One region of the Glutamicibacter arilaitensis Re117 genome, then DNA from elsewhere that is predicted to be linked to it. Evidence: riboswitches for the same ligand, from Rfam matches in the RefSeq annotation. Region 1 holds a riboswitch; each other region holds the start of a gene.
What was found. A riboswitch is a leader RNA that binds a small molecule or an ion and turns the genes downstream of it on or off. The one in region 1 is predicted to bind thiamine pyrophosphate.

Region 1 (4,209 bases):
AACCTGTCGATACCCCTGAGTGAATTTCGCGAGTTAAAGCTGGGGATTTGTCCGGGTGGAAGACTACCGCCGACGTTTGGGCCTGGCTTCTCCGGCGCTGACCGATGAGGCGCCGACAATGCCGCTGAGTAGCAACATTGCGGCGCAGATGAACATCAGGGTCGAGGTCACCCAGCATGCTGTGGCCACCGAGCGCTGGGAGGTGTCCAGGGCGAAGGCAAACAGACCGATACTAGCGAAGAGCAGGGCCGCGCCGAGCACTCGTGTTTTCATTGCACATCCTTGCACCGTAGATTGTGGCCGTGAGTTCCGACCGCGCTTTTACTGCGGAAAATAGCGAAACCTATTCGCTATCGTGTGGAATAATATCCATGCTCTCATACAAGTGATGGAAAAAACATGGTCCGCAGGTGTTAGTTTGCTGGGAACCGATCCGCCCGTGGGTGGAATCCTTAGACGCAGGCGGTGAGCAGCTGCTCAATGGCGTCGTGCTCCGCCTGTGTCATCCACGCATCATATTTCGCCTTGACTTGAGTTTGCCGGGCCACATACGCGCAGCGGAAACTCTTGTTCGGTGGCAGCCAAGACGCGGCATCCTTGTCACCCTTTGAAGCATTCGCGGATCCGTCCGAGGCCATGAGGTTCAACGGATCATTGGCAAATTCGAGTCTGGTCTGTGCATCCCATTGCTGGGCTCCCTTCTGCCAGGCATCCGAGAGCGCCACCACGTGATCGATCTGCACAGCGGTGCTTGTACCCTGCCCTCGCAGGAATTCAATGGTGGTTCCGGTATACGGGTCATCGAAGGTCCCGGTGAGTACCACGCAGGAACTACTGCCCTTATAGGTCACATCTTGTAGATCGCGTGCCAGAATGTCGTTGCGCGCATCGCAGCCGTTGCGGTCCGGATCTTTCCAGCCATCACCGAATTGGTCACGCGAATACCCGGTCTTGGGGGCACGACCCTTGATATCGATCTCATCCAGTAGCTCCAGTGCCGCGGCGTAATCCTCGGTGGAACCGTAGGCACCGGAGGTGGCGGCCTGAGCGCCATCGGTTGTTGTGAAATCCAGCGATTGCAGCGACGAACACGCGCCGAGGGTAAGCGTGGAGGCAAGAAGGACGAGCGAGAGTGCGCGGCGCGGCAGTCGCATGCGGTGGTACTACTCCTGACGGAAGGGGCAAAGACGATCATGGGGCTGAACAACTGCCCGACCCCTGAACGACTCTAGACCGTGCACCCGACACCGTGCCGATGGCAGCCCTAGCGTGTTGCCCACACCCGGGCCGGTGTCACCGATGCCGGAATCTCCGTGGGTCCGTCTCGTTGGTCCGTGCCACCAGCGTAATCTCGGGTGATGCGCAGCGAGCGTATCGAAGCAGATGAATCAGGCACCTACCTGAACCTATGACTTCACCAAGCTTGATCAGCTCGGACCGACCACAACCGCTTAGCACCTCATCTCCGGAGAAAGTTGAAATCCTCTGTCGGGTCAAACCCCAGATACGTGGTTCAGCACCTGCGGCATCACTGGAACCCCACAAGACACGCTCACCCGCAGACTGGCCCATGAACCATTCGGTCGGCGGCCGACCACACGGGTCACCCGCCACCGCCATGATCGCCGCCCAAATTACCGCCACCCGTGGCGATAAGACCTGAGCAAGGTAACTGATCCCCGTCAGAAAATCTCCCGCACCGGCCAATGCTGCCCTGGCGGGGCTGGCCTGCCATCACCTGTCAGCGGCCGGCCCTGCGCACCCTAGACCGGCGGGTCCAGATGTGGTGTGCCCATGCGAACGGGGAACTTTGAAGAATCGAGCGACGTCCCGGACTGGGAACCGATCCGAAGGATGTGGTAGTAATGGGTCATAGTGACACGGGGTGCCGCCACGCGGCTGAGATGAAACCCGTCGAACCTGATCCAGTTAGCACTGGCGAAGGGAATGTCCTGGACACCGCGATGCCCCGCATCTGACCCGGGTTCCGTTCGCCTTGATCCGCTGCTTTGAACCGCAGCTCAAGGAGTACACCGACCATGAACGCAACCACCTCACCCGCACCGGCGAGCACCACCGCTGCACTACAGCTCAAGGACCAGCTGGTCCTGGTCACCGGAGGCGCCCGCGGCCTGGGTGCCGCAATCAGTACCGCCTTCCTGGAAGCAGGTGCGCGGGTGGTCATCAACTACCGCAACTCGGCGCAGGCCGCGGCCCAGCTGGCGGCCCGCTACCCGGAGCGTGCCCTGGCGATCCAGGCCGATGTGCGGGACCCCGAGCAGCTGGCCGCGCTGGCGGCCGCAGCCGGCGCACACTTCGGCCAGCAGATCACCACCCTGATCAACAACGCCCTGGTGGACTTCTCCTTCAACGGCGAGGCCCGCTCCAAGGCCGATGAGCTGAGCGCCGAGGAACTGTCGGCCCAGTTCGCCGGGTCGGTATTGGCCCCGGTGGCAGCGATCCAGGCCGTGCTGCCGGGCATGCGCGCCGCCGGATTCGGGCGCATCATCAACATCGGCACGAACCTGTTCCAGCATCCGGTGGTCCCGTACCATGACTACACCGCGACCAAGGCGGCCCTGCTGTCTCTGACGCGCACATTCGCCGATGATCTGGGCCCGTCGGGTATCAACGTCAACATGGTCTCCGGCGGCCTGCTGCGCACCACCGACGCATCCGCGGCCACCCCTGCGGAAGTCTTTGACCTGATCGCCTCCGGCACGCCGCTGCGCCGGGTCACCACCCCCGAAGAGCTGGCCGACGCCGTGCTGTTCTTTGCCGCGCCCGGCTCCCGCGGGGTCACCGGACAGAACCTGATCGTTGACGGCGGGCTGGTCAAGGGATGAGCCTGAAACAGGCGCACTTCAACCTGTTTGCCTACGGCACCGGTCACCACCAGGCCGCCTGGCGTGCCGCTGATTCCTCCGCCGAACGGCTGGGGGAGCTGGACTACTGGGTTCAGCTGGCGCACACCGCCGAACGCGGGCTGTTCGATGCCTTCTTCCTGGCCGACGGGCAGAGCCTTTCCCCGGCCGCAGCGCAGGCAGGACCGACCTGGTTCTATGAGCCGCTGACGCTGCTGTCCGCGCTCAGCCAGCACACCGAATACCTGGGCCTGGTCTGCACGGTATCCTCCAGCTTCTTCGAGCCCTATGCGGCCGCGCGCCTGCTGGCCAGTCTGGACCATCTGTGTGCCGGCCGGGCCGGGGTCAACGTGGTCACGAGCATGTGGGATGCCGAGGCGCAGAACTACTCCCGGGAACGGTTGGGGGAGCACGCCGAACGCTATGCCCGGGCCGAGGAGTTCCTTACGGTGCTGCGCGAACTGTGGGGCAGCTTTCCACGCACGGCCCTGGAGACCGACCGTGCCGGACGGTTCGTCGATCCCTCGCAGCTGCGCGAACTAAACCATGTGGGTGAGCACTTTGCCGTGCGTGGGCCGCTGAACGTGCCCGGCAGCCCGCAGGGGCACCCGGTGATTTTCCAGGCCGGGTCCTCAGGCCCGGGCCGGGCGCTGGCCGCACGGCATGCCGAGGCCATCTATGCGGTGGCCGCAGATGAGCGGATGGCGCTGGATTATGCCCGGGATATCCGCGCCCGCGCCGCGGCCGCCGGACGTGCGGCACACCCGCCGCTGATCATGCCCGGGCTGGTCGCCTACGTGGCGCCCACCGAGGTTCAGGCCCGTGAGCTGCAGCGCCGGCTGGATGCACTGCTACCCACCGCGCAGGCGTTGCACCAGCTGGGCGTGTTCGTGCAGCAGGACACCAGCGGCTGGGACCTGGACGCTCCGGTGCCCGACCTGCCGTCGGTGGAGCGGTTTACCGGGCCGGCCGGGCGCTACACCACGATCCTGCGGCTTATCGAACTGCACCGCCCCACGGTGCGCGAACTGTTGGGGCTGCTGGCCGCCGGCGGCGGGCACTGCACCATGGTCGGCACCCCGCAAACCCTGGCCGACCAGATCGAACGGTGGCTGGATTCCGGGGCGGCCGACGGCTTCAACCTGATGCCGCCGGCCCTGCCCGGATCGCTGGAGGACTTTGTGGACCTGGTCATCCCCGAGCTGCAACGCCGCGGCCGCTACCGCACCCGGTATGAGCACCACACGTTGCGCGGCAACCTGGGGCTACCGGAGCCGACCCGGCTCGCGGGCCTCACCCGGGAAGAAACGGCTCAGGCCGGTTAGCAGGCGCGGGGCCCACCAGG
Region 2 (4,209 bases), 1.3 Mb from region 1:
CCGGCACCATTTTCGCCGCGGATCACGGTGGCCGTGCCAGCCTTCACGCGCACGTCGACTGCTTGGGTGCGCGGGGCGGCGGCACTGCGTGCAGAGACCAGCTGTCGCGCTTCAAGCAGCGTTGGACCTGGCTCGTTGGCTGCAGCGGCTACCTGTGGAAGGTATCCGGGGATCCACAGCCCGGCAGCCGCCAGCTCGTTGCGCACCGTGGCGTCCGTATAGAGCTGTTGGGGGTCCAGATCATGCGCGACTCCCCCACCAGGCTGCAGCACGATCACCCGGTCGACATGTTGCGCCCAGGCATCAAGACGATGCTCGACAATGATCAAGGTGGCCCCCGATATCCGGGCCGCGTTCAGTACCGCATCGCGCAACAGCTCGATGCTTTGCGGATCCACATTGGCAGTGGGCTCATCGAGCAGCATCACGCTTGGCTCCATGGCCAGAATGCCGGCCAGGGCCAACCGCTGCTTCTGCCCACCAGAGAGTTCCTGGGTTCGGTGATCATGAGCCAACGCGCCCAGCCCCACCGCGTTCAACGCTTCGGGGATGCGCTGGCGAATCACCTGCGGATCAATCCCGAGGTTCTCCGGACCAAAAGCCACATCATCAGCGACCCGGCTTTGCACCACCTGAGTTTCTGGATCCTGCTGCATCAGCCCCACCGGATGGGTGCGGCTGAAGGCATCGGACCCGTCTATGAGCAGACGCCCGGATACCTGCTCGGCCTCATCGGCTTCGAGCAATCCTGCCATGGCGTGCAACAGTGTCGATTTGCCGGCACCTGAAGGACCGACCAGCAGCACCTTTTCTCCGGGTTGGATCTGCAGATCCAACCCGGAGATCGCCGGCTGGTGCCGTTCGGTGTGCTGCCACCCGAAGCCTGTTGCGGTAATTGCCGCCCCACGCTGGGTTTTACTGTCGGCCCCGGAATTGGCAACGAAACTCATTTTGAGCTTTCCAAGTGCGCACGCCGGCTGGCCAGCGCGCTCAGTGCTCCAGTCTTGGCCAGGGCACGAGTGGCCAGCCAGGACAGCAGACCGGCAACAATCAGTCCGGAAACACCGGTGGCGATCACGTGGAAGATCTTCATCCCCGCGGTGTACTCAACGTAGTAGGCCATGATGTAGGCCTCGGAAAATCCAGCAAACAGCCCGGAGAGCAGGCCTGCCAGCAGTGCAACGCCCAGGTTCCATTTGCGGTAGCGGAATGCGGCGAAGACCAGTTCTGCACCCAAGCCCTGGACCGCTCCGGAGATCAGCACGGTCAAGCCATAGTGCGAGCCGAGCAACGCTTCAACGACAGCGGCCAGCAACTCGCAATAGATCGCGGCTCCTGGCTTGCGGATGATCAGCGCACCGAGCACCGCTGGGAATAGCCACATGCCGGTGAGCAGTGCGGTAGCTGGTGGGAATGCGGCAAAAGCCAGTGAGAACAGGCCATATCCGGCGCTCCATGCCCAGAAGATGACCCCTGAAGCTACTGCGATCACCGAGGCGACCACGATGTCAACTACACGCCAGCCGGTACGCTGCTTCGATACTGTTTCGTTCATTGTTAATCCTCCTGTGCAAGGAGGGGAGATGGACGGAATGAGGGCATGTTCCCATGCCTATCCGCATCCGAGATGCTCGACTTCCTTCGCCGGTACTAGCCGGGGCAGGTTCGAGGGTCTGCGATCTATCGCACTCTCAGCGTCTTGCGACTTTTAAAAAGTCTGACGCTCCCCTGTCGGAAAAAATACTGCTCCCCCACCATACCGCAGGTATGCTGGGCAGAGGAACGATAAGTCAAGACCTTGATCGTGAGGAAAAAATGGATAAAGTGCAGAAACTTGTCACCACCGGCATCACCGTTGGTGCAGGCATTCTCGGCGGCAAGCTAGTTGATTTCCTTTGGTTGAAGGCCACCGGCAGCAAAGCGCCACGCAAGGGCACTGACGAAGCAGCTGAAGCTTCATTCCGTAAGGCACTGGGCTTTGCCGTGGTCTCCGCTCTGGTGGCAGCGATCATGCAGACCGTTGCAGACCGCAGCGCCAACAAGGTTGTTGCCAAGTTCACTAAGTAGGCATCGGCATTAAGCCATGAAGCGGGAGCCGCGATATTTGCGTGGCTCCCGCTTTGCGTTTAATTCTGGTTTTCTCCGGGTTGGTCCTTGGTGATCGGAGTGGCTCCGGTTGGTGGAGTGGAATTGACCTTGTTCACGACCAGGCTCAACTCATCGGAGAAGAGTGTCTCCTTGGCCGCGTGCTTGGTACGGTAACCGGATCGGCCGATCATGTGGGCCGAAACAGGTGCGGTCAGCAGCTGCATTCCCCAGGCCAGGACCAGCACCGGGATCACCGCCCAGCTGCGCAGATGAATGGCCAGCCCGGCGAAGATCAGCAGGAAACCGAGCACCTGCGGCTTGGTCGCGGCATGCATGCGGGTGAGCATATCCGGGAAGGTCAGCAGGCCGATGCCGGCAATCAAAGACATCAGGCATCCCACGACCAGCAGTATCGCGACAAGAATATCGAGGAAGAGATCCATTAGGCGTTCCTCTGATCCGAAACGAAGCGCGAGACGGTCACAGAGCCGATGAAGCCGAGCATGCAGGCGGCCACCACGAACAACAGGTAGTCGGTGTGCTTGTGCAACACCATTTCCAGGCACAGCGCGGCGGAGATGATCAGCAACATCACGTCCAGGGCCAGCACCCGGTCAAGAATCGACGGGCCTTTGGCCACGCGGACCAGGCAAGCTACGGCCCCAAGGCACAGCATGATGCCGCAGATCCAAATGACGATGTCCATCATGTCTATTCCTTCCTCGCAGCAAAGTCCGGTCCGCATTCATTCTTGATCGCTTCGTACTCATCCGGACTGCCGATGGCCATGATCAGCCGGCGCTCGATGTCGCGGATGGCCGCCCGGGCTTTCTCCACATCTGCCGGAGATTCAATGTCGATGTAGTGCAGGTACAGGGTCGATGAGCTGCGGTCCACGTCGATCACGAACGAACCCGGGATCAGCGTGAGCACGTGGCCCACGGTCATCACGATCAGATCCGAGCCGGTGCGCAGCGGCACCGCGATGATGGCGCTGTGCGTCTTCTTGCCGTTGGCGATGGCCAGCTTGGCCACGTGGAAGCTGGCCACGACCACTTGGCCCATGAACCAGATGAACAGCTTCAGGCAGTACCACAGGTTGATGCGTCCGGACAGGACCACCGGCGGCAGTGGGAAGAGGTTGACGATGACCAGCGCGATGACCGCGCCGAAGATCATGTTGCCCAGCGAGAAGTCCTGCCACAGGGCGCCCCAGACGAAGAGCAGCAACAGCAGCAGCGGCCATTCCTGCTTGAATGTCGCGCGGTGGCGCACACCGGAGGTATCCAGCGCATCATCGATACGCTGGTCGCGCGGTTCAAAATTCCTATTCGGCATCATCCCTCCAATCAGAGTGGCAAGATCGCAGTGATATAAGGTTCGCGGGCAATCAGTTCCACGGCCACGCGCTCACAGAATTCGAAGATCGGTCCGGCAAAGACGGTCAGCGCAATACCTGCAAGCACCAGCGAACCGGTGGCATAACGCATGCCCCACGGCAGGGATTCGGCTTCCAGGGACTTGGCCAGCTTCAAACCCAGGCGGGGGTTCTGCCCTCCTCCGGCCAGGGTCTCATCGGCCACCCGGGTCGCTTCGGCCACCAGCTCCTGGTTGGGAACTTCGGCATCAGCGGCACGGCGCCAGAACACACGGGCCCACACGCGGATGATCGCCATCAAGGTCAGCAAGCTGGTGAGCAACCCGGCACCGATCACGATCCAGGTCAGCGCATCAGCCTCTTGCGCGGCCGCATGAAGCAGCCCGAACTTGCCCAGGAACCCGGAGAACGGCGGGATGCCGCCCAGGTTGATGGCCGGAATGAAGAACAACAGCGAAAGCGCCGGGGAAAGCTTGGCCAGCGAACCGAGCCGGGTGACATTCGAACTGCCGGCACGGCGTTCGATCAGCCCGGCGACCATGAACAGCGAGGTCTGCACGATGATGTGGTGGCCCACGTAGTAGACGGTCGCGGCGATGGCCAGCGGCCCGCCCACGGCCACACCGAAGATCAGGTAGCCGATGTGGCTGGTGAGCGTAAAGGAAAGCATGCGCTTGAAGTCCGTCTGCGCCAGCGCACCGAGGATACCAATGACCATGGTCAGCGCCGCCACCACCAGCAGT
Region 3 (4,209 bases), 1.5 Mb from region 1:
ATCCGATGAACCAAGCTATGGCCTCTTGCTTGGCAGCGGGGCTTTGATGGGGTGGTTCTGGTTCCGCGACAAACAGCAAAAAGTCACTGTGGATGCCAGTGATCTTGACCCGAAAGATGTCAAAGCCTACCGGCAGCAGCACCGCGGCGCGACGATAAGCGATGCAGTCAACGCACTGGGCAAGCCATAGCCATAAGAAGCGATCTTCACCTGCCAGGTGATTCACAAACGAATCACTTGGCAGGCAGGCAAGCAGGCGAGAAATTCAAGAATTCTCCGGACCTTATTTAGGTGCCCGATTTGTCCTGAGTGCCTGAAATCCAAAAAAGACCCACAGCAAAGCTGCGGGTCTTCATTTGGTAGCGGCGCCGGGACTCGATCCCGGGACCTCACGATTATGAGTCGTGCGCTCTAACCAGCTGAGCTACGCCGCCACAAGTGAGAAGCAATCCAGTAGAAGCCAAGAAAGCTTCTCACTCAGAGCCCCCTGCCGGAATCGATCCGGCGACCTCGTTCTTACCAAGAACGCGCTCTACCACTGAGCTAAGGGGGCAACGAGTAAATACTCTACACGGATTTCCCAGCAAAGAAAAATCGGCCAACTCCCCCATAGGGATGACCAAACCAAAACGAATAAGGCCTAGTCAGCGCTAATTTAGACGTAGGGCCCATGCGGCGTAGAACTATGGGTGGCACAAAAAGGGCTTGGGTGACGATGCTCACTTTGTTAATTCCCTGGGCTCACTAGCGTTTTTGCACTAGACCGCATGCCTCGAACGATGATCAGGTGACCTTGCCCAGCAACCGTCGCGACGCCCGACGGGAAACCCGTTCCCATCGGCCGCAAATCCCTGCACGAAGCCGCGGTGGGCGCCCGGAGCATCAAAGCAGGAAAAAGATCTTTTCCAAGATGCTGAATGCCTCAAATTCCTTTCACTACCCGGCTAATTTCACACTCGGGTATCTATGCACCAAATGCGACCTGAGTAGTGATGTTGTGACGTCAGCAACAAATTCTCAGCGGATTTTGCAAACCTTAAAAACCTGTGTAAAGTATTTACCTGTTGCCCCCTTAGCTCAGTGGTAGAGCGCGTTCTTGGTAAGAACGAGGTCGCCGGATCGATTCCGGCAGGGGGCTCGAAATAAGAGAGACAATCTGATTGCAGATTGTCTCTCTTTTCGTTTCCCCAAAAGTTTCTCCCGCTACGCCCCACAGCAGCCTGTTTCCCAGCTGCCAGCGAGAGTGAAACCACTTCCCATCTTCTGGACCGTTGCTTCTTCACATCCATAATTTGTGCAGCGCTGCTGTCTTTTCTGGCAGAAATCGTGCTAAGTTGATCGCGACCACACGGGTGCCCTGGCAAGGGCTGAGATCGGACTATCGCCGTCCGCGACCGTTGAACCTGTCCGGGTAATGCCGGCGAAGGAAGTGAGTTTCCCCAGTGGAACAATTTGAACAGCACCCTGCCCACACCCTTGCCTACCGCGTGTCTGAGGGAATTTCCGTTCCCGTCACCCAGATCCAATTGGCTGACTCCCCCAATGGCGAGCTAAATGAACCGTTGCAGGTGTATCGCACCAGCGGACCGGGAAGCGAACCCACCCAAGGATTGCAGCCTTTCCGCGAACCGTGGATCCTGGAACGCGGGGATGTGGAAACCTATGAGGGTCGAGAACGCAATCTGCACGATGACGGACGCTCTGCGGTTCGCAGAGGCACCGCCAGCGCAGAGTGGGCCGGACGCTCGGCGCCTCCGCGAAGGGCCGTCAGCGCAGCCCGTGTGACCCAGATGCACTATGCCCGGGCCGGGATCATCACCCCGGAAATGCGCTATGTTGCCATACGCGAAGAATGCGATGTCGAACTGGTGCGCAGCGAGCTTGCGGCCGGCCGGGCCATCATCCCGGCGAACATAAACCACCCGGAATCCGAGCCGATGATCATCGGCAAGGCCTTCTTGGTGAAGATCAATGCGAATATCGGCAATTCGGCGGTGACCAGCTCCATCGCCGAGGAAGTCTCCAAGCTGCAGTGGGCCGCCAAGTGGGGTGCGGACACGGTCATGGACCTGTCCACCGGAGATGACATCCACACCACCCGCGAGTGGATCATCCGCAATTCGCCGGTGCCCATCGGCACCGTGCCGATCTACCAGGCTCTGGAGAAGGTCAATGGCGAAGCTAATGAACTGACGTGGGAGATCTTCCGGGACACCGTCATTGAGCAGTGCGAGCAGGGCGTGGACTACATGACCATCCACGCCGGAGTGCTGCTGCGCTACATCCCGCTGACCGCCAACCGCGTCACCGGCATGGTCTCGCGCGGCGGGTCCATCATGGCAGGCTGGTGCTTGGCGCACCATCAGGAGAATTTCCTCTACACCCACTTCGATGAGCTGTGCGAGATCTTCGCGCAGTACGATGTGGCGTTCTCGCTGGGCGACGGGCTGCGCCCTGGTTCCATTGCGGATGCCAATGACGCCGCCCAGTTCGCCGAGCTGGACACCTTGGCAGAGCTGACCAAGCGCGCCTGGAAGTACGACGTTCAGGTGATGGTGGAAGGACCGGGGCATATCCCGTTCCACCTGGTGCGCGAGAATGTGGAGCGCCAGCAGGAACTGTGCGATGGGGCTCCGTTCTACACGCTGGGCCCGCTGGTCACCGATATCGCTCCGGGCTACGATCACATCACCAGCGCCATCGGCGCCACCGAGATCGCCCGCTACGGCACCGCGATGCTCTGCTACGTCACTCCCAAGGAGCATCTGGGACTGCCTAACCGGGATGATGTGAAAACCGGCGTCATCACCTACAAGATCGCCGCGCACGCCGCAGATCTGGCCAAGGGCCACCCTGGGGCCACGGCTCGCGATGATGCGTTGAGCAAGGCGCGCTTCGAGTTCCGCTGGCATGACCAGTTCGCGCTGTCCCTGGACCCGGTCACAGCCCAGGAATTCCATGACGAGACGCTGCCGGCCGAACCAGCCAAGACCGCGCATTTCTGCTCCATGTGCGGGCCGAAGTTCTGTTCCATGCGCATTTCCCAGGATATCCGTGACGAGTACGGATCCGCCGAGGCCCAAGCCGCGCTGGCCGGGATGGCGCAGAAGAGCAGGCAGTTCTTGGAAAGCGGCGGCACGGTCTACCTCGGGGACCAGATCCCGTTGGGAAGCCCGGCCCCGTAAGCGGGCTCCGGTTAACGGAAAACGCCCTCGGAGCAAGCTTCATGCTTGCCCCGAGGGCGTTATCTAATGCTGTTCAGCTAGTGTGCGACAGGCTTAGTAGTCGCGACGTCCACCGCTACGGCCCGAATCGCTGTAGCGATCCTTGCCGCCGCGTCCGCCGCCGCCGAAGCCGCCACGTCCGCCACCACGGCCACCGCCGAAGCCGCCACGTCCGCCGCCACTGCGACCGCCACCGAAGCCGCCGCCACGGCCGCCGCGGAAGCCACCGCGGTCGCCGTCGTCTTCACGACGTGGGCTGCGGCCATTGTCGAGCTCGAGCTCAATGGCTTCGCCGCCGATGCGGGTCTTGGACAGTGCACGCCACTGGTCCTTGGTCAGCTCGGCTGGCAGCTCGACCAGGGTGTGGTCCGAACGGATCTCGATGCCGCCGATTTCCGAAGAATTGAAGCCACCTTCGTTAGCCAGTGCGCCAACGATCGAGCCTGGCTGCACGCGGTTGCGGCGGCCAACGGCCAGACGGTACATGGCGTTGCCTTCAGCAGCGGTCTTGCGGGCACGTGGACCACGATCGCCACGCTCACCGCGTTCGCCGCCGCGCTCTGGGCGATCCATGCGGGCCTTCTTCGAAGGCGACATGACTGGTTCGGTCATCAGCAGCGGGCGACCGCCCTGAGCCATCAGAGCCAGCGCAGCTGCGATTTCCAGCTGATCCAGGTCTTCGTGCTCGGAAGCGAACTTCTCCACGATTTCGCGGAAGGTAGTCAGGTCCTGGCCGCTGATGGTCTTGTCGATGCGATCGGTGAACTTCTGGATACGGCGGTCGTTGACCGAATCCAGCGAAGGCAGCTGCATCTGGGTCACCGGCTGGCGGGTAGCCTTCTCGATGGCACGCAGCAAGTACTTCTCGCGTGGGGTCATGAACAAGATCGCGTCGCCCTTGCGGCCGGCACGGCCGGTACGGCCGATGCGGTGCACGTACGACTCGGTGTCATGCGGGATGTCGAAGTTCACGACGTGGGAAATG
Region 4 (4,209 bases), 1.7 Mb from region 1:
TCATCTTCTTCATCGGCTACGTGATCGCAAATATCGTTCGCCAGCTATTGAAGACCGCGTTGGGAACCGTAGACTTCAGCAGCTTGGTCCGCAAAGTCACCCCGCGCGGCGAACCTGTAGATGGAGTCCAGTCACGCGAATCCCAAGCGAAGATCGTTGACATCATTTCCAACATCGTCTTCGCCTTGATCTTGCTGGTCGTGGCAATTTCGGCCCTGCAGGTACTGGGAATCGCGGCAATTTCGGATCCTGCTCAGCAGATGCTGCAGCTGGTCTTCACCGCAATCCCACAGGTCATTATGGCCTTGGCTCTGTTGGCAGTCGGTATCCTGATTGCCAAGTTCGTCGGTCAGTTGCTTGAAACCACTCTTCACGGTGTGGGTACCGACTCGGTCGTGGCCCAGTGGGGCATTGTTCCCGAAGGCAAGAGCGCATCGGGAATCATTGCCGGCATCGTCAAGATCGCTATCGTGCTGTTCTTCGGCGTGATGGCAGCTCAGATGCTGAACTTCCCAGCGATCACCAACATCCTCAACGAGATCCTGGCCCTGGGTGGCAAGATCATCTTCGGCGCAGCAATCATTGCCGCAGGTTTCGTCATCGCCAATGTCATCGGACGGTTCTTGGGTGACTCCACCGCTTCAAAGATCATCCGCTACACAGCAATTGCGCTGTTCGTAGCGATGGGCCTGAAGTACATGGGTATCGCCGATTCGATCATCAACATGGCCTTCGGCGCAATTGTCATCGGTGCAGCACTGGCAGCAGCGCTGGCCTTTGGACTTGGCGGACGCGATGCAGCCGCACGCACGCTGACCAAGATGGAAGCAAGCAAGAACAACGACGGCCCGAATACGATGCCACCATCGTCAACCCCTGGTATCTAACCATCAATCACAGAACTTGAGGGACAGATAAAAAGCCACGGAATCCAATTTTGGATTCCGTGGCTTTTTTGAATTTCAGCACGCTACGGTTGCCTGCTCCACGGCAGCGCGTTCACTGCCGGTGCCGGGTCGGTGCGCAACCGAGCATAGGTATACACATCAATGCGATTGCCATCCACCAAGAACTTGCCCCGCTCGATTCCCTCACGCAGGAAACCATTGCTTTCGGCCACGTGCTTTGAACTGGCATTATTTGCCCGCAGTCCAAGCTCCAAGCGGTAGAGACCTAACTCGCCGAAAAGATAATCCACCAAACTCGCCACAGCACGGGTAGCCAGTGATCGGCCACGGTACTTCTGGTTCATCCAATACCAAACCCACGCGTTCTCATTGGACTGGTTCACCGTCCCGCACACCAAGCCAACCAACCGGTCTTCGATGGTCACCGCCAGTGCCCGCTGGCGTTTCCTATCCTCAAGCAGCGCTTGGACATACGCGTGAGCTTTCTGCAGGGTATCGGCATCACCTTGGCGCTTCATATCCGGGTTTGAAGAAAATGCCTCGAACACCGCTGCTGCATCAGATGGTTCAAGTGGACGCACACAAAATTCATCTCCTGCGCTCGCAGCCGCTTCAGCTTTTGGAGTAGAAGCAGGGATCGGTGCGCTGCTGGTGGTGCCCTGATGGAAGATCATCTGCCAGCGATCCTGCTCAAGGATCCACAGCGAACTGCGCTCGCTGCTCACCTCGGCATGCAAGTGCCAGCGCAAAAGCACCAGGTGCCCTGCCAGCTGCAACGCCACCGGGTTCGCCACCTTCAACGGGCCCGACTGTCGAATGGGTTCCATGGCCAGCTGGGCGATGATGCTCTCCCGGTCATAGTTCCGTCCGCTGGCTCCAACCTCGCGGAACCAAGGATGCAAGAGCCGCTTCAATTCCTCGACGCTGCTCCGGCGACTTGGATCCAGCAGTTCTTGCTCCAAGTCGATGATGACTTGGGCCAGCGAAGAATCAAGCCGAAGAGCTACAGGGAAGTCTTGAAAATCCATACCAGTAACTACATCACAGAAGATGACGGAACTAGTGGCAATAAAGTTCGACATTATGAGCTAGCTCATGCTTATAATCGCAGTAATCCGCGGGAGCCTGAATTGACCAGGCTGAGAGGGCACCGAGCCGACCGCTACACCTGATGCGGGTCATGCCGCCGTAGGAAGGAAGCGTGCCCTTGTGCATGTCAATATCGTTGGTGCCGGAATTATTGGCCTGGCTATCGCATTCGAACTCCAATCCCGAGCTCACACCGTCACGCTCATCGATCCGGGTCCGGGCCACGGCGCCAGCTATGCAGCGGCAGGAATGCTCGCTCCAGCAGCTGAAACCAATTGGGGCCACGGTGAGCTGCATCAGCTGCTCGCCGCATCGAATGCAGCCTATCCACAATTTATTGAACGCATAGAATCCGTGACCGGGCACCGGCCGGACTACCTGCAAAACTCCACGCTGGTTGTCGCTGCCGAGCCTGCTGACCGCGAAGCATTACATGAACTGGCAGAGCTGCAAGTATCCCTTGGACTGTGTGCGCAAAAGCTGTTGCCAAGCCAAGCACGAAAACTCGAACCGGCGTTGGCCGCCAATATCGCAGGCGCGGTCCTGTGCGAAGAAGACCATCAGGTCGACCCGCGCTCAGTTCTCAAGATCCTGCTGGCGCACCTGCGTCCTTCGCTCATTGAAGAATCCGTGCAGACGCTGCTCACTAAAGGGGAGCGGACCGTCGGGGTTCGCACCGTAACAGGCCGGATCCTCGAAGCTGACCAGACCATCCTTGCCACCGGGCTTGGCACGGTTCAAGGCCTCCCGCATCTTCCGCTGCGCCCGGTCTATGGAGATATCCTGCGGATCCAAGGACCTGCAGGACCTCCGCTGATTACCCGCACCATCCGCGGCATCGTGCACCGGGACAACGTGTACTTGGTCCCAAGAAAGGACGGCAGCCTGGTGCTTGGCGCCAGTGTCCGCGAAGATGCGCAACCGGCAGTGAACATCGGGGCCATGCACAACCTGCTGGACAATGCCCGCAAGCTGGTTCCCGGGATCAGCGAGTGCACCTTGAACGAAGCCACCGCCCGAGCCCGTCCAGCCACCCCGGATGACCGGCCGCTGATTGGCCGCCTTGATCCGGGCCTGGTTCTCAGCACCGGATATTCCCGCCACGGTGTCCTCTTGACCCCGTTGGGCGCCCGGATGACCACCGACCTCATCGATGGCGCAGAACCTGGGCAATTCGACCTGGCAGTGAACCCGCACCGCTTTGCTACGACAACTACTCTGAGCACTCATTGAATGGAGCACGCAGCTATGAAAACCATCGGCATCAACTTCAATTCCCAGCCAGTAGACCTGGCCGAAGGTACGACCCTGCGCGAACTGATCAGCACGAGCATCGGCAAGGAACTGGATGGCAACTCGCTGGCAGTAGACGGCAGCAAGCTGGGAATCGCAGCCGCGGTCAATGGGGCCGTTGTCCCACGAAGCGCGTGGAATACCTGCCTGCTGGCCCAAGGGCACAGCGTTGAACTCGTTACCGCCGCCCAAGGAGGCTAAGCATGGAAACGCAAAACATCACCGAATTAGACAGCCAAACCGATCCCTTCCAGATCGCCGGGCGCACCCTGTCCTCCCGCTTGATCCTGGGCACCGGGGGAGCAACCTCGCTTGCCACCTTGGAAACCGCGCTGCAAGTCTCCGGCACCGAACTGACCACCGTGGCCATCCGCCACTTCTCGGCAGCCGGAGCCGGCAGCGTCTATGAACTCTTGCAGCGCAACAACGTGATCCCGCTGCCTAACACAGCCGGATGCTTTACCGCCCGTGATGCAATTCTGACCGCGCACCTGGCGCGTGAAGCATTGGAGACCAACTGGATCAAGCTCGAAGTCATTGCCGATGAGCACACGCTGCTGCCCGATCCGCTGGAACTGCATGCAGCTGCCGAGCAATTAGCCGCCGACGGCTTTGAAGTGTTCGCCTACACCAATGATGATCCTGCCCTGGCCCAGCGTTTGGAAGATGCAGGGGTGGCCGCCATCATGCCAGCCGGTGCCCCCATTGGCTCAGGTCTGGGAATCTTGAATCCACACAACATTTCCACCATCGTGTCACGCGCAAATGTGCCGGTGGTCCTCGATGCCGGGGTGGGAACGGCCTCGGATGCGGCCCTGGGAATGGAATTAGGCTGCGACGCGGTACTCCTCGCCAGTGCAGTCACCCGGGCGCACAATGCACCCCTGATGGCAGCCGCCATGCGCGATGCTGTGCGGGC

Region 2: another riboswitch for thiamine pyrophosphate. It lies ahead of AARI_RS13710 (ECF transporter S component); the one in region 1 lies ahead of AARI_RS01815 (3-oxoacyl-ACP reductase).
Region 3: another riboswitch for thiamine pyrophosphate. It lies ahead of thiC (phosphomethylpyrimidine synthase ThiC); the one in region 1 lies ahead of AARI_RS01815 (3-oxoacyl-ACP reductase).
Region 4: another riboswitch for thiamine pyrophosphate. It lies ahead of thiO (glycine oxidase ThiO); the one in region 1 lies ahead of AARI_RS01815 (3-oxoacyl-ACP reductase).

What each region holds. Positions count from the first base shown of each region.
Region 1 is NC_014550.1:301,831-306,039, forward strand. It holds gene AARI_RS01805 (hypothetical protein) at 64-273, opposite strand; gene AARI_RS01810 (HNH endonuclease family protein) at 453-1,154, opposite strand; gene AARI_RS20245 (hypothetical protein) at 1,265-1,396, opposite strand; TPP riboswitch at 1,872-1,965, shown strand; gene AARI_RS01815 (3-oxoacyl-ACP reductase) at 2,040-2,846, shown strand; gene AARI_RS01820 (NtaA/DmoA family FMN-dependent monooxygenase) at 2,843-4,189, shown strand; gene AARI_RS18370 (esterase family protein) at 4,130-4,209, opposite strand, start outside.
Region 2 is NC_014550.1:2,860,952-2,865,160, forward strand. It holds gene AARI_RS18975 (ATP-binding cassette domain-containing protein) at 1-950, opposite strand, end outside; gene AARI_RS13710 (ECF transporter S component) at 947-1,555, opposite strand; TPP riboswitch at 1,620-1,740, opposite strand; gene AARI_RS13715 (DUF4235 domain-containing protein) at 1,816-2,067, shown strand; gene mnhG (monovalent cation/H(+) antiporter subunit G) at 2,127-2,531, opposite strand; gene AARI_RS13725 (monovalent cation/H+ antiporter complex subunit F) at 2,531-2,797, opposite strand; gene AARI_RS13730 (Na+/H+ antiporter subunit E) at 2,800-3,429, opposite strand; gene AARI_RS13735 (Na+/H+ antiporter subunit D) at 3,438-4,209, opposite strand, start outside.
Region 3 is NC_014550.1:2,697,486-2,701,694, forward strand. It holds gene AARI_RS12955 (hypothetical protein) at 1-190, shown strand, start outside; tRNA gene AARI_RS12960 (tRNA-Met) at 358-434, opposite strand; tRNA gene AARI_RS12965 (tRNA-Thr) at 482-553, opposite strand; tRNA gene AARI_RS12970 (tRNA-Thr) at 1,067-1,138, shown strand; TPP riboswitch at 1,339-1,446, shown strand; gene thiC (phosphomethylpyrimidine synthase ThiC) at 1,443-3,185, shown strand; gene AARI_RS12980 (DEAD/DEAH box helicase) at 3,279-4,209, opposite strand, start outside.
Region 4 is NC_014550.1:2,482,321-2,486,529, reverse strand. It holds gene AARI_RS11860 (mechanosensitive ion channel) at 1-887, shown strand, start outside; gene AARI_RS19300 (GNAT family N-acetyltransferase) at 971-1,936, opposite strand; TPP riboswitch at 2,016-2,120, shown strand; gene thiO (glycine oxidase ThiO) at 2,118-3,230, shown strand; gene thiS (sulfur carrier protein ThiS) at 3,246-3,491, shown strand; gene AARI_RS11840 (thiazole synthase) at 3,494-4,209, shown strand, end outside.